Regions from separate parts of the Streptomyces sp. NPDC020422 genome, predicted to be linked through region 2. Evidence: riboswitches for the same ligand, from Rfam matches in the RefSeq annotation. Region 2 holds a riboswitch; the other holds the start of a gene.
The links. Region 2 has a riboswitch for thiamine pyrophosphate ahead of thiO (glycine oxidase ThiO). Riboswitches for the same ligand answer to the same signal wherever they lie in the genome.
Positions count from the first base shown of each region.

Region 1: it holds a riboswitch for thiamine pyrophosphate, as region 2 does, so the genes downstream of both, ACH414_RS10305 (thiamine ABC transporter substrate binding subunit) here and thiO (glycine oxidase ThiO) in region 2, are expected to answer to the same signal.

Region 1 is NZ_JBIRVJ010000003.1:628,807-636,353, reverse strand. It holds gene ACH414_RS10320 (Rossmann fold nucleotide-binding protein) at 1-1,044, shown strand, start outside; gene ACH414_RS10315 (ABC transporter ATP-binding protein) at 1,085-2,104, opposite strand; gene ACH414_RS10310 (ABC transporter permease) at 2,104-3,717, opposite strand; gene ACH414_RS10305 (thiamine ABC transporter substrate binding subunit) at 3,759-4,853, opposite strand; TPP riboswitch at 4,937-5,047, opposite strand; gene rlmN (23S rRNA (adenine(2503)-C(2))-methyltransferase RlmN) at 5,077-6,183, opposite strand; gene ACH414_RS10295 (MFS transporter) at 6,241-7,547, opposite strand, start outside.
Region 2 is NZ_JBIRVJ010000008.1:329,615-337,161, reverse strand. It holds gene pknB (Stk1 family PASTA domain-containing Ser/Thr kinase) at 1-786, opposite strand, end outside; gene ACH414_RS23385 (thiazole synthase) at 870-1,670, opposite strand; gene thiS (sulfur carrier protein ThiS) at 1,674-1,874, opposite strand; gene thiO (glycine oxidase ThiO) at 1,871-3,031, opposite strand; TPP riboswitch at 3,029-3,141, opposite strand; gene ACH414_RS23370 (NAD(P)/FAD-dependent oxidoreductase) at 3,224-4,534, shown strand; gene ACH414_RS23365 (Rv2175c family DNA-binding protein) at 4,578-4,952, shown strand; gene thiE (thiamine phosphate synthase) at 5,045-5,695, shown strand; gene metF (methylenetetrahydrofolate reductase [NAD(P)H]) at 5,991-6,908, shown strand; gene ACH414_RS23350 (hypothetical protein) at 6,960-7,547, shown strand, end outside.

The sequences.
Region 1 (7,547 bases), on a different contig from region 2:
CACGGCTCCCTCACCTCGTACCGGATCCAGTCCGTCGACCTCACCGACCGCACCTTCGCCCTGCTCGCCGCCTCCACCGCCGACGCCGTCTTCCTGGGCTGCGCCATGCAGCCGGAGGCCGCCGCCAAGGTGCGGGCGGACGGCGCGCTGGTGTTCCCGCCGGTGCCGGACCTGCCGTTCCACCCGTACCGGGCACGGCTCTACTCCCCCGAGGAACTGTTCGAGGGCATCGCCACGCACCCGTACGAGGCGACCCCGGACGCCCGCGCGTACGCCTGGTTCCAGCGGACCAGGGAGGACGGCGACATCTTCTCCTCGATCCTGCGCTCCCTCCACGACGACGCCATCTCGGACGCGCTGGACGAGCACCTGACGGGCGCCCGGGTCGTCGGCGTGATGGGCGGACACCGGATGGGCCGGGGCACGGAGGCGTACGCGGGGGCGGCCCGGCTCGGGCGGTCGCTGGCGCGCGGGGGACTGACCGTCGCGACCGGCGGCGGACCCGGCGCGATGGAGGCGGCGAACCTGGGCGCGTACACCGCCCCGCTCGCCGACGCCGTCCTCGACGAGGCCCTGGAGCTGCTCGCCAAGGCGCCGTCGTTCACGCCCTCGGTCGCGGACTGGGCGCGGGCCGCCTTCGAGGTACGGGCCCGGTGGCCGCGCGGCGGCGACTCGGTCGGCATCCCCACCTGGTTCTACGGCCACGAGCCGCCGAACCCGTTCGCCGCCCGCATCGCCAAGTACTTCGCCAACGCGACCCGCGAGGACGGTCTGCTCGCCCGCTCGAACGCCGGGATCGTGTTCCTGCCGGGCGCGGCCGGCACGGTGCAGGAGATCTTCGACAACGCGACGCCGAACTACTACGCCCCGCCGAGCGGACCCACCCCGATGGTCCTGGTGGACCGCGCCCACTGGACCGAGCGCCTGCCGGCCTGGCCGCTGCTCGGCGCACTCGCGCAGGGGCGCCCGATGGCGGCCCGGATCGCGCTGGTCGACTCGGTCGACGAGGCCCCGGCGGCACTGGCCCGGCTGGCGGAGGCGTAGCACTCCCCACCGGCGCCCCGCCTCGACGCCCCGCGGACCGTCAGCCGTCGAGGACGAGGACGTCCTCCGCGCGGAAGGCCACGTCCACCGCCCCGCCCTCCTCCGGCGCGTCCCGCAGCGGGAACTCCGCCTCCAGGGCCGGGCCCTCGACGGGCCGGAGGCGTACGGCGACGTGGTTGCCGCGGAAGGTGCGGGACTCGACCCGGCAGGGCAGCCCCTCGCCGGGGGCGACGAGACGGACGCCGCCGGGGCGGACGAGGAGGCGCCGGTCGCCCTGGGCGGAGCCGTCCGGGACGGGGATCTTGCCCCAGGCGGTGTCGGCGGCGGCCCCGGTGACCGTGGCCGCGACCACGTTGTCGAAGCCGAGGAAGCGCGCCACGAACTCGGAGGCGGGCCGGCGCCAGACCTCCAGGGGCGTGCCGGACTGGGCGATCCGCCCGTCCCGCATCACCACGACCCGGTCGCCGAGCGCGAAGGCCTCGCCCTGGTCGTGGGTGACGGCGAGCACGGTGGTGCCCAACTGCCCGAAGAGGCCGCGGAGCTCGATCACGAGCCGTTCGCGCAAGCCCCGGTCGAGCTGGCCCAGCGGCTCGTCGAGCATGAGCAGCCGGGGCCGGGGGGCGAGCGCCCTGGCGAGGGCGACGCGCTGCTGCTCGCCGCCGGAGAGCGAGGAGACGGACCGGCGCCCGGCGCCCGGGAGGCCGACGAGGTCGAGCAACTCCTCGACGCGGGCGCCCTGTTCTGCCTTGGGGGTGCCGTGCATGCGCAGCCCGAAGGCCACGTTCCCGGCGACGTCGCGCTGCGGGAACAGCTGGTGGTCCTGGAACATGAGGCCGACCCCGCGCCGGTGCACCGGCACCCCGGTCTGGTCGGCGCCGCCGAGGAGCACGCGGCCCGCGGAGAGCGGCTGGAGTCCGGCGACGGCCCGCAGCAGGGTGGACTTGCCGCTGCCGCTGGGTCCGAGCACGCACACGATCTCGTGGTCGGCGACCTCCAGGTCCACCGCGTCGAGCACCGCGCGGTCCCCGAAGCGTACGGTCGCGCCGTCGAGCGTCAGCATCAGAACTCCCCCGGGGTCCGGTCGGAGCGCAGCCGTTCGAGGAGCAGCAGGGACACCGCGCACACCACCATCAGGATCGTCGAAAGGGCCATGGCCTGGCCGTAGTTGAGCTCGCCCGGCCGGCCGAGCAGCCGGGCCACGGCCACCGGCAGGGTCGGGTTGTCGGGGCGGGCGATGAAGACCGTCGCACCGAACTCGCCGAGCGAGACGGCGAAGGCGAACCCGGCGGCGATGAGCAGCGCGCGCCGCACGAGCGGCAGGTCGACCTCGCGCCAGGCCCGCCACGGCGAGGCCCCGAGCACGGCGGCGGCCTCCCGCAGCCGATCGTCCACCGCACGGAGCACGGGGAGCATGGTCCGTACGACGAAGGGGACGCCGACCAGGGCCTGTGCGAGCGGCACCAGGATCCAACTGGCCCGAAGGTCGAGCGGCGGCTCGTCGAGGGTGATGAGGAAGCCGAAGCCGACCGTCACGGCGGACACCCCGAGCGGCAGCATGAGCAGCGCGTCGAAGCCGCGGACGAGACGGCCGGCCCGCCTGGTGAGCGCGGCGGCGGCGAGCCCGCCGATGACGACGGCGATGGCGGTGGCGGCAAGCGCGTACTGCAGGGAGTTGACGATGGTGTCGGTCATCGGCACGAGGAAGGTGCCGTTCTCGTCCACGGACTGCAGCGCCCGGTAGTAGTCGAGGCCGTAGCCGGTCGGGGTGGCCAGCGAGCGTTCGACGAGGACGCCGAGCGGCGCCAGGATCAGCAGCCCGATCGACAGCAGGACGGCGGCGAGCAGCAGCCACTGGCCGGCGCCGCGCGGGCGGGCGGCGGTGCGCTCCGGCGGGACCAGCCGCAGCGCGGTCTCCCGGCGGCGGACCATCCGGGCGTGCACGGCGAGGATCGCGCCGACGGCGACGAACTGCACGATCGTGAGGACGGCGGCGGTGGAGAGCTGGAGCCGGTCGGCGGTCTGCCGGTAGATCTCGGTCTCCAGGGTGGAGTACGCGGGGCCGCCGAGGATCTGCACGATGCCGAAGGAGCTCGCGGTGAACAGGAACACCATGAGCGCGGCGGCGCCGACGGACGGGCCGAGGGCCGGCAGGGTCACCGTCCGCCAGGCCCGCCATCGGGAGGCGCCGAGGACCCGGGCGGCCTCCTCCTGGCGGGGGTCGAGCTGGGACCAGAGGCCGCCGACGGTGCGGACGACGACGGCGTAGTTGAAGAAGACGTGGGCGATCAGGATGGCCCACACGGTGGTGTCGAGCCGGACGCCCCACAGCTCGTCGAGCAGCCCGCGACGCCCGACCAGGGCGAGGAACGCCGTGCCCACCATGACGGTGGGCAGGACGAACGGCACGGTGACGACGGCGCGCAGCACCCGCTTGCCCGGGAAGTCGAACCGGGCGAAGACGTACGCGCCGGGCAGGGCGACGAGCAGGGTGAGCGCGGTGGAGGCGAGCGCCTGCCACAGCGTGAACCACAGCACGTCGAGGATCTCGGGGCTGCCGAGCGTCTCGGTGAAGCGGCCGAGCTCCCAGTGCCCGTCCGGCCTGAGCCCGCGCTCGACGATCGAGACGACGGGCCAGGCGAAGAAGACGGCGAAGAACGCGACGGGCAGCACCATGAGGGCCGGCCGCGCCGCGTTCCCCGTGCGGCCCGGGGCGGCTACTTCAGGACGAGCGAGGTCCACTGCCGGATCCACTGCTCGCGGTTGGCGGCGATCTTCTCGGGCGCCATGGTCTCCGGCTTGTCGACGACCACACCGTGCTTGGTGAAGAGTTCGGGGAGCGCGGCGTCGTCGGTGACCGGGTTGACGAACATCTGGAGCGGCATGTCGTCCTGGAACTTCTTGGAGATCAGGAAGTCGATCAGCGCCTTGCCGCCCTCGGGGTTCTTCGCCCCGTTCAGCAGGCCCGCGAACTCGGTCTGCCGGAAGCAGGTGCCGGTGGAGACGCCGGTCGGCGCCACCTTCGGCTGGGGCTCGGCGTAGAGCACCTCGACCGGCGGGCTCGATGCGTAGGAGACGACGAGCGGACGGTCGCCCTTGGCCTTCTTGCCGCCGGCGGAGCCGGAGAACTCCTGGTTGTAGGCGAGCTCCCAGCTGTCGACGGTCTTCACGCCGTTGGCCTTGAGCTTCTTCCAGTAGTCCGGCCAGCCGGCGTCGCCGTACTTCGCGGCGGTGCCGAGCAGGAAGCCGAGGCCCGGGGAGGAGCGCTCGGGGTTCTCGACGACCAGGAGGTCCTTGTACGCCGGCTTGGCCAGGTCGTCGAAGGACTGCGGGGGCGCGAGCTTCTTGTCGGCGAAGTACTGCTTGTCGTAGTTGACGCAGATGTCGCCGGAGTCGATCGGGGTGACCCGGTGCTCCTTGTCGAGCCGGAGCGCGGCGGGGATCCGGTCCAGGCCCTTCGCCTCGTACGGGGTGAAGATGCCGTTGTCGAGGGCGCGGGAGAGCAGGGTGTTGTCGACGCCGAAGAAGACGTCGCCCTGGGGGGAGCCCTTGGTGAGGATCTCCTTGTTGACGGCCTCGCCGGCGTCGCCGCTCTTGAGGACCTTGATCGTGAAACCGGTCTGCTTGGTGAACTCCGCCAGCACCTCCTTGGAGGCGTTGAAGGAGTCGTGGCTGACCAGGGTGACGGTCTTCGGCGCGGGCGAGTCGCTCTTGCCGGCGGCTCCGCGCGCGTCGTCGGTGCCGCAGGCGCCGAGGGTGGCGACGCCGAGCGCCGCGACGAGCGCGGCGGCGGCGGCCTTCTTGGTGTTCACGTGGACTTCCTCCTGGGTGTGACCAGGAAGAGACGCGGCCCTGCCCGCGTCCGGGGGACCCGGACGCGGGCAGGGCGCAACAGCTCGAGTTACGACCGAACTTCCTACCCAGAATGACCTGGGCAAGGTTCAGAGGGTCTGCGGCCTTACGGTTGCCGCACTCTCAGCGCTGTGGCGCTCCCCTGTCGGAATATGCAGATGTGTTCGAGCTCAGAGTACAAGGTCAGCGTTCGGCGGCCGCGAGCTGTCCACAGGCACCGTCGATCTCCTGTCCGCGGGTGTCGCGGACGGTGACGGGCACGCCGTGGCGGGCGATGGCCTCGACGAACGCCTTCTCGTCCTCGGGACGGGACGCGGTCCACTTGGAGCCGGGCGTCGGGTTGAGCGGGATCAGGTTGACGTGCACCCGCTTGCCCTTGAGCAGCTTGCCCAGCAGGTCGCCACGCCAGGCCTGGTCGTTGATGTCCCTGATCAGGGCGTACTCGATGGAGATTCGGCGGCCGGACTTCTCCGCGTACTCCCAGGCGGCGTCGAGGACCTCGCGGACCTTCCACCGGGTGTTGACGGGGACCAGGGTGTCGCGCAGCTCGTCGTCGGGGGCGTGCAGCGAGACCGCGAGGCGGCACTTGAAGCCCTCGTCGGCGAAGCGCAGCATCGCCGGGACCAGGCCGACGGTGGAGACCGTGATCCCGCGCTGGGACAGGCCGAGGCCGTCGGGCTCCGGGTCGGTCAGCCGCCGGATGGCTCCGACGACCCGCTTGTAGTTGGCGAGCGGCTCGCCCATGCCCATGAAGACGATGTTGGAGAGCCGGGCCGGCCCACCGGGGACCTCGCCGTCGCGCAGGGCGCGCATGCCGTCGACGATCTGGTGCACGATCTCGGCGGTGGACAGGTTGCGGTCGAGCCCCGCCTGGCCGGTGGCGCAGAAGGGGCAGTTCATCCCGCAGCCCGCCTGCGAGGAGATGCACATGGTCACCCGGTCCGGGTAGCGCATGAGCACCGACTCGACGAGCGTGCCGTCGTGCAGCCGCCACAGCGTCTTGCGGGTGGTGTCGTCGTCACAGGAGATGTGCCGCACCACCGACATCAGATCGGGCAGCAGCTCCCCCGCGAGCTTCTCGCGCGAGCCGGCGGGGATGTCGGTCCACTCCGCCGGGTCGTGCGCGTAGCGCGCGAAGTAGTGCGTGGACAGCTGCTTGGCGCGAAACGGCTTCTCGCCGATCGCGGCGACCGCCTCCTTGCGCTCAGCGGGCGTGAGGTCGGCGAGGTGCCGCGGGGGCTGCTTGGCTCCGCGCGGGGCGACGAAAGTGAGTTCTCCGGGCTTGGGCATGGTCCTACCAGTGTCGCAGACGCGCGCCGGTGTCCCCGTTCCACGGACGGGGCGGTGTCAGGGTCGCGTCGAGCCGGGCTGGGTCCCGGGGATGCGGGAGGTGAAGAAGAGCGCCACGACGGAGGCGAGGGCCAGGATCGCCAGGGCGGCGCGCAGGCCGTCGAGGCGGGCCGCGGCGTTGGCGTCCAGGGCGGCCTGGGTGACCTCGGGGTCGACGCCCGCCTGGTCGAGGGCGTCGGTGAGCTGGGCGTCCGAGAGGAACGGGATGCCGCTCTGGAGCTCCACGGAGGCCTGGCTCTTGACCTCGGCGGGGACGGCCGGGTTCTGGTCGATGGTGGTCAGGAACGACGAGGTGAGCACCGCGATCATGATCGAGCCGGCGAGCGCCGTGCCGATGGAGGCGCCGAGGTTGGTGACGGCGTTCTGCAGGCCGCCGACCCGGGCGCTCTCCTCGTCGGGGACGGCGGAGACGGTGACCGAGCCCAGCTGGGAGGCGAGCGCGCCCATGCCGAGGCCGATGAGCAGCAGCGGCAGGGTGACGACCTCCGCTCCGGCGTCCGCGTCCAGGGCGCCCATGAGGACGATCGCCCCGGCGAGCAGGGCGAACACGCCGAGCCGCACCACCCGGCGGGGCGAGACGTCGGGGAAGAAGCGCGGGATGAGCAGCGCGGCCGCCAGCAGGGTCACCGACAGCGGCAGGATGTGCGCACCGGTCTTCAGCGCGGACAGGCCGAGGGCGACGGAGAGGTAGAGCGGGACGAGGAAGAAGACGCCCATCTGCACCAGGTACTGGAAGAAGAACATGGTCAGACCGCCGGTGAGCTGCCGGTTCCGCAGCATCGCCGGGTCCACCAGCGTGTCCCCGCCCCGGCGCGCGAGCCGGGACTCCCAGCGCAGGAAGGACCAGAGCAGCAGCAGGCCCGCGAGCGCCAGCCACACGGTCGGGGAGACGCCGAGCCAGGAGGGCGCGTCCGGCTTGGGCCGGACCCAGCCCCACGCCCCCGAGCGCAGCACGCCGTAGACGAAGGCCCCGAGGCCGGCGGCGGACAGGAACGCCCCGACCACGTCGAGGCGCGGCGGCTCGGTGACCGGGGCGTCGGCGATGCGGCGGGCGAAGACGAGGATGACGAGGACGACGAACACCTCGCCGGCGAAGACCCACCGCCAGGAGAAGTAGGTCGTAGCGAGACCGCCGATGAGCGGTCCGAGCGCGATGGCGACGGCTCCGGCGGCCGCCACCACGCCGTACGCCGTCGGGCGCCGTTCGGTGGGGAAGTTCCCGGCGACCAGGGCCACGATGGCGGGCATGATGAGCGCCGCGCCGACGCCTTCGAGGAACGACCAGCCGATCAGCAGGACGGTCA
Region 2 (7,547 bases):
CCGGAGCTCGGGGTTGCGCGCCGTGGCGCTCGCCACCAGGCCGTCCAGCTCGGGGGCGAGCCCCGGGAAGGCGGCCGAGGGAGCCGGCACGTCGGTGCTCAGGTGCTGGTAGAGGACCTGGGCGGGGGTGTCGCCGGAGTGCGGCTTGCCGCCCGTCAGCATCTCGTAGAGGACGACCCCGCACGCGTACACGTCGGCCCGGGTGTCGGCGGTGCCGTGCTCGATCTGCTCCGGGGCGAGGTACGACACGGTGCCGAGGACGGCCCCGGTGGTGTCGGTGGCCGAGCCCACGGCCCGTACGAGACCGAAGTCGGCGACCTTCACCCGGCCGTCGTCGCCTATCAGGACGTTCTCCGGCTTCATGTCCCGGTGCACGAACCCGGCCCGGTGCGCGGCGCCGAGCGCGGCGAGCACCGGCTCCAGGATGTCGAGCGCCGCCCGCGGCCCGAGCGCGCCGCGCTCCCGCAGCACGTCGCGCAGGGTGCACCCGGCGACGTACTCCATCGCCAGGTACACATAGGCGCCGTCCGCGCCCTGGTCGAAGACGCCGACGACGTTCGGGTGCGCGAGCCGCGCGACGGACTTGGCCTCGCGCATGAACCGCTCCACGAACGCGGCGTCCGTGGCGAGGTCCGGGTGCATCACCTTGAGCGCGAGCACCCGGTCGAGGCGGGTGTCGACGGCCCGGTAGACCGTGGCCATCCCGCCGACGGCGATGCGCGCGTCGACGCGGTAGCGGCCGTCGAGCAGCCGCCCGACGAGGGGGTCCTGAAGGGTCGTGTCCACGGCGTCGAGTCTACGAGCCGCTCAGGGGGCCGCCGCCCGTCCCGCCCGCACTGCAGCGCGGTTGTGACGCGACGGCGGCGGACTCACGCCCCGAACGCCGGCCGTTCCGGGTCCAGCCGGGCCCGGCCCTCGCGCGGGGAGGAGGCCTCGGCGAAGTGGCGGCGCGGGATGCGGCCCGCGCGGTGGGCGAGCCGGCCCGCCTCCACCGCGTGGCGCATGGCCTCCGCCATCAGGACGGGCTCCTGGGCCCGGGTCACCGCCGAGGCCAGCATCACCGCCGAGCAGCCGAGCTCCATCGCGAGCGCCGCGTCCGAGGCCGTCCCGGCACCGGCGTCCAGGATCACCGGCACCCCGGCCCGCTCCACGATCAGCTCGAAGTTGTGCGGGTTGCGGATGCCGAGCCCGGAGCCGATCGGCGAGCCCAGGGGCATGATCGCCGCGCAGCCCACGTCCTCCAGCTTCTGCGCGAGGACCGGGTCGTCATTGGTGTACGGCAGGACGACGAAGCCGTCGTCGACCAGGGTCTCGGCCGCGTCGAGCAGCTCCACCCCGTCCGGCAGCAGGGTCCGCTCGTCGGCGATCACCTCGACCTTGATCCAGTTCGTGCCGAGCGCCTCCCGGGCGAGCCGGGCGGTGAGGACGGCCTCGCCGGCGGTGAAGCAGCCCGCGGTGTTCGGCAGGACGCGGATGCCGAGCCTGTCCAGGACGGAGAGCACCGAGCCGCGCACGGTCGGGTCCAGTCGGCGCATGGCGACCGTGGTCAGCTCCGTACCGCTGGCGACGAGGGAGCGTTCGAGCACGTCGAGGCTGGGTGCCCCGCCGGTGCCCATGATCAGGCGGGAGGAGAACTCGGTGCCGCCGAGGGTGAAGACGTCGTCGGACATGGCTCAGCCTCCCTGGACCGCGGTGAGGACCTCGACCCGGTCGCCCTCGCCGAGCAGGGTCGCGGCCCACTGGCTGCGCGGGACGACCGTCTCGTTGACGGCGGCGGCCACCCCGGCGGGGGCTGCGGTGAGGGTGGCGACGAGGGCGTCGAGGAAGAGCGGGTCCGCGAGCTCGCGGGGCTCTCCGTTCACGGACACGTTCATGCGTGCTCCAGGTGTACGGGGGAGAAGCGGCGGGCGGTGAAGGGGCGGACCTCGGCGGGCAGCGCCCCGGTGGTCAGGGCCTCGGCCATGACGTCGCCGGTGACGGGGGTCAGCAGCACCCCGTTGCGGTAGTGGCCGGTCGCCAGGTGCAGTCCCGGCAGGGCGCTCGGGCCGAGCAGCGGCGCGTTGTCGGGGGAGCCGGGCCGCAGTCCGGCACGGGTCTCGGTGAGCGGCAGCTCGGTGATGCCGGGCACCAGCTCGTGCGCGTCGCGCAGCAGCTCGTAGACCCCGCCGGCGGTGACGGTGGTGTCCCAGCCGAGCTCCTCGCTGGTCGCGCCGACGACCAGCTCCCCGTTCTCGCGCGGCACCAGATAGACATGGCTGCCGCGCACGACGGCGCGGACCGTGCGGGAGAGGAACGGCGCGTACGCGGGCGGCACCCGCAGCCGCAGCACCTGGCCCTTCACGGGCCGCACCGGCGGCAGCACCTCCTCCGGTACGCCGGCGAGCCGGCCGCTCAGGCTGCCCGCCGCCAGCACCACCTGGTCCGCCGCGAGCTCGTCGCCGCCGGCCAGCACCGCCCCGCGGGCCCGGCCCCCGGCGACCGTGAGCCGCTCGGCGAGCGCCCGGTGGAAGACCACGCCGGCCCGTTCGCAGGCGAGGAGCAGCGCGTCGGCGAGGCGGCGGGGGTCGACCTGGTGGTCGCCGTCCACCCGCAGCCCGCCCCGGACGCCCGGGGCCAGCATGGGTTCCAGGCGGCGGCACTCGCGCCCGTTCAGCCACTCGGAGGCGAGCCCGCAGCGGGTCTGCAGGGCGTGCAGCTCGCGCAGATGGGCCCGGTCGTCGGCGTCGAGCGCGACGGCGAGGGTGCCGCAGGAGCGGTAGCCGACGTCGTGGCCGGTCGCCTCGGCGAGCTCGGCGACGAACGCGGGGTAGCGGCGCGCGGAGTCGAGGTTGAGCCCGAGCAGGGTCTCCTCGCCGAAGTGCAGTTCGGTGACGGCGGCGAGCATGCCCGCCGCCACCCGGGCGGCGCCACCGCCCGGTTCGGGGTCCGCCACGGCGGTGCGCAATCCCCGCTGCGCGGCCCGCCAGGCCGTGACCAGGCCGATGATCCCGCCTCCGATGACGAGCACATCGGACGTTGGTGTACGCGACATGGGCGTCCAGCCCCTCCCTTCGCCGGCATGACCCGGATCAGGTTCGTACGGTCGGAGGCCGGCCAGCCTCCCTCTCAGCCCGGTGCGTCCGGGCTCCCGCGAGTGCTTTACGCCCGCCAGACTAACGGCAGGGCGGGGGCCGTCACAGGGGCCTCCCTTCCTGACGCACCGTCAGATGCGTAAGGTGGTCGGGTGAGCGAGCAGAAGCAGACAACGTCACCGTCCGAGCGGCACGTCGTGATCGTCGGAGCCGGCATGGCGGGCGTCCAGACCGCCGTCGCCCTGCGCGAACAGGGCTTCACCGGCCCCGTGACCCTCATCGGCGCCGAACCCCACCAGCCCTACGACCGGCCCCCGCTCTCCAAGGCGGTCCTCCTCGGCAAGGCCGAGGACTCCGCCTTCGACATCGATTTCGAGACACTCCGGATCACCCTGCGCCTCGGCCTCGACGTGACCGGTCTGCGCCCCGCCGACCACGAGCTGGACACCGAGGCCGGCCCCGTGCCGTACGACACGCTGGTCGTCGCCACCGGCGCCCACCCGCTCACCCTGCCCGGCACCGAGGGCGTGCCCGGCGTCCATCTGCTGCGCACCCTCGACGACGCCGCCCGCCTCGGCACCGTCCTGCAGCGCCGCGACGACATCGTCGTCGTCGGCGCCGGCTGGATCGGCGCCGAGTTCGCCACCGCCGCCCGCGCGGCCGGCTGCGCCGTCACCGTCGTCGAGGCCGCCGACCGTCCGCTCGCCGGCGCCCTGCCCGCCGAGGTCACCGCGCCCATGAGCGCCTGGTACGCCGAGAGCGGCGCCGAGCTCCGCCTCAACGCGCGCGTGGCGGGCGTCGAGGAGGGCCGTGTGGTCCTCGCCGAGGGCGCGGCCCACTCCGGCGAGCGCGCCGAGCTGCCCGCCGGCGCCGTGGTCGTCGGGATCGGCGCCCGCCCCACCACCGACTGGCTCGCCGGCTCCGGGATCGCCCTCGACCCGAGCGGCGCCGTCACCGCCGACGCCCGCCTGCGCACCTCCCTGCCCGACGTGTACGCCGTCGGCGACTGCGCCTCCTTCCCCTCCGCCCGCTACGGCGAGCGGCTCCTCGTCCACCACTGGGACAACGCCCTCCAGGGCCCGCGCACCGTCGCCGCCGACATCCTCGCCGACAGCGCCGGGAGCGCCGGGAGCGCCGGGAGCGCCGTGGCCGCCGTGGCGGCCGTGGACCTCGACGAGACCGCCCCCTACGACCCGGTGCCCTACTTCTGGTCCGAGCAGTTCGGCCGCTTCGTCCAGTACGCGGGACACCACGGCGCCGCCGACACCCTGCTGTGGCGCGGCGACCCGGCCGACGCCTCCTGGACCGTCCTGTGGCTCCAGGACGACACGCCGGTGGCCCTGCTGGCCGTCAGCCGGCCGCGCGACCTCGCCCAGGGCCGCAGGCTCATCGAGCACCGGACGCCCGTCGACCCGGCGAAGGCCGCCGACCCCTCCGTACCCCTGAAGGCCGCAGTCCGGTAGGGCCCGACTACCGGCTGTCAGTCCGGGATGGCACGCTTGTCCCGTGACCGAGATTGACGCAAAGACCGATGCTCTCGTCCCCGCCTGGCTCTTCCTCCCCGACGTCGCCGAGATGCTCGACATCGAGGTGACGCGCGTGCGGCAGCTGATCAAGGAGGGTCAGCTCATCGCCGTCCGCAGGGAAGTGCGCCCCGGCGAGAGGATCCTCCAGGTGCCCGCCGCCTTCATCCAGGACGGCAAGGTCGTCAAGGGCCTCTCCGGGACCCTGACGCTCCTGCGGGACGACGGCTTCAGCGACGAAGAGATGCTGGAGTGGCTCTTCACTCCGGACCCGACCCTGCCCGGCACCCCCGCGCAGGCCCTCGGCGAGAATCGCGGCACGGAGGTGAAGCGCCGCGCCCAGGCGCTCGCCGTCTGACGCACCACCCGCACCACCGAAGACACGCCGCAGGTACGGGCCGGCCGCTCCAGGCCGGCCCGGCACCGGCACCACCCGACGGGGGGAACACCATGTCCACGCCTCGCGCGCAGCTCGCCGACGCCCGGCTCTACCTGTGCACCGACGCCCGGAAGCGCCAGGGCGACCTGCCGGCCTTCCTCGACGCCGTGCTCTCCTCCGGCGTGGACATCGTGCAGCTCCGCGACAAGGGCATGGAGGCCGGCGAGGAGCTGGAGCACCTGGCCGTGTTCGCCGAGGCCTGCCGCCGCCACGGCAAGCTGCTCGCGGTCAACGACCGGGCGGACGTCGCCCACGCCATCGGGTCCGACGTGCTCCACCTCGGCCAGGGCGACCTGCCCGTGCCGGCCGCCCGCGCCATCCTGGGCGACCGGGTGCTGATCGGCCGTTCCTGCCACGCCGAGTCCGAGGCGGCCGCGGCCGCCGTCGAGCCGGGCGTGGACTACTTCTGCACCGGCCCCTGCTGGCCCACCCCCACCAAGCCGGGGCGGTACGCCCCGGGGCTCGACCTGGTGCGCTACGCGGCGGCCCTGGAGCAGGACCGCCCCTGGTTCGCCATCGGCGGCATCGACGAGACCAACCTCGACGAGGTGCTCGACGCCGGGGCCCGCCGGATCGTCGTCGTCCGGGCGATCACCGAGGCCGACGACCCGGCCGCCGCCGCGGCCGCGCTCGCCAAGCGGGTCCGCGAGCGGTCGGCATAGCCGCGGGCCGGTCTCCGGCGCGGTCGGCGAGCCTGCTCCGAGGCGGCCATGACGTGGTTCCGACACCGCGGCCCAGAGGGCGGCCGACGTGATCCCGACGCGGTCCCGACGTCGTCCGGACGCGGTCCAAACGTCGCCATGACGCCGTCCCGACGTCGTTCTGACGTGCACCTGACGTGCACCTGACGTGCACCTGACGTGGTCCTGACCCTGGTGTGGCCTGAATAGTGTCCAGAACCTGTCCATAACGCGGACGCGCCTTCTTCCTCACCTGGACCCCGTCTAACCTGCCGGTATGGCCCTTGGTACCGCTTCCACCCGCCCCGACCGTGCCCGCACGGTGCGGGACATCCTCGCCGACGGTGGCACCTCGTACTCGTTCGAGTTCTTCGCGCCCCGGACCGAGAAGAGCGAGCAGAGCCTCTGGAACGCCATGCGGCGGATCGAGGCGGTCGCGCCCAGCTTCGTCTCGGTGACCTACGGCGCCGGAGGCTCCACGCGCGGCGGCACGGTCAAGGCCACCCAGAAGATCGCCTCCGACACCACCCTCACCCCGGTCGCCCACCTCACCGCCGTCGACCACTCGATCGCCGAACTCCGCAACATCCTCGGCCAGTACGCCGACGCCGGCATCAGGAACATGCTCGCCGTCCGCGGCGACCCGCCGGGCGACCCGCTCGGCGAGTGGGTCGCCCACCCGGAGGGCGTCCACTACGCCGCCGACCTCGTCCGGCTGATCAAGGAGTCGGGTGACTTCTGCGTCGGCGTCGCGGCCTTCCCCGAGATGCACCCGCGTTCCACCGACTGGGACACGGACATCAAGCACTTCGTGGACAAGTGCCGCGCCGGGGCGGACTACGCCATCACCCAGATGTTCTTCGACCCGGAGAACTACCTGCGGCTGCGCGACAGCGCCGAGAAGGCCGGCTGCGAGACCCCGATCATCCCCGAGGTCATGCCCGTGGTGAGCGTACGGAGCCTGGAGCGGCTGCCCCAGCTGAGCAACGCCACCTTCCCCGACGATGTGAAAGAGCGCATCCTCGCCGTCAAGGACGATCCGGCCGCTGTACGCTCCATTGGCATCGAGTTCGCGACGGAGTTCTGCGCGCGTCTGCTCTCCGAGGGTGTCCCCGGACTGCACTTCATCACGCTGAACAACTCCAAGGCGACGCTCGAGATCTACGAGAATCTCGGACTGCACCAGCAGTCGTGACCGGCCGTACCTGCCCCTACCCGCGGCGGTGGCCGTAGGAGAGGGGCGGGCATGGGGTGGACGGTCCTCTACATCGCGTTCGGTGTCGTGGCGCTGTGGCTGCTGGGTGAGGTGCTCCTGCAGTACAAGGCGCGCCTGCGCTGGCGGCTTCTCGCCTTCGGCGGCTTCCTCGGCGTCGTCCTCGGTGTGCTGCTGCCCTCCGTCGTGGTGATCATCGTGGGCGCCGTCGCGTTCGCCGTCGGCCAGACCTATGTGACCCTCTCCTTCCGGCGCGGCTTCTCCACCGGCTGGGCGCTGGGCGGCAGCCCGGGGGCGAGCCGCCGCCGCAGGTCCGGCACGCGGGCGGCCAAGGAGGGCCCGACCCTGGAGGTCAGCGACCTCTCCTACGAGCCGGCCGAGGCTTTCGACGAGGACCCCTCCCCGCAGCAGTCCTTCGCGCAGGACTCCAGCGGGCAGGACTCCTTCGCGCAGGACTCCTTCGGCCAGGGCTCCTTCGGGCCGGACTCCGAGGCCACGAACGTGTACGAGCCCCAGCCGATGCCCGAGGACACCGGCCAGTACGCGGTCTACGGCACCTCCTACGACCAGCAGCCCCCGTACGCCGACCCGTACGCGGCCGGGTACGAGCAGCAGCCCGCC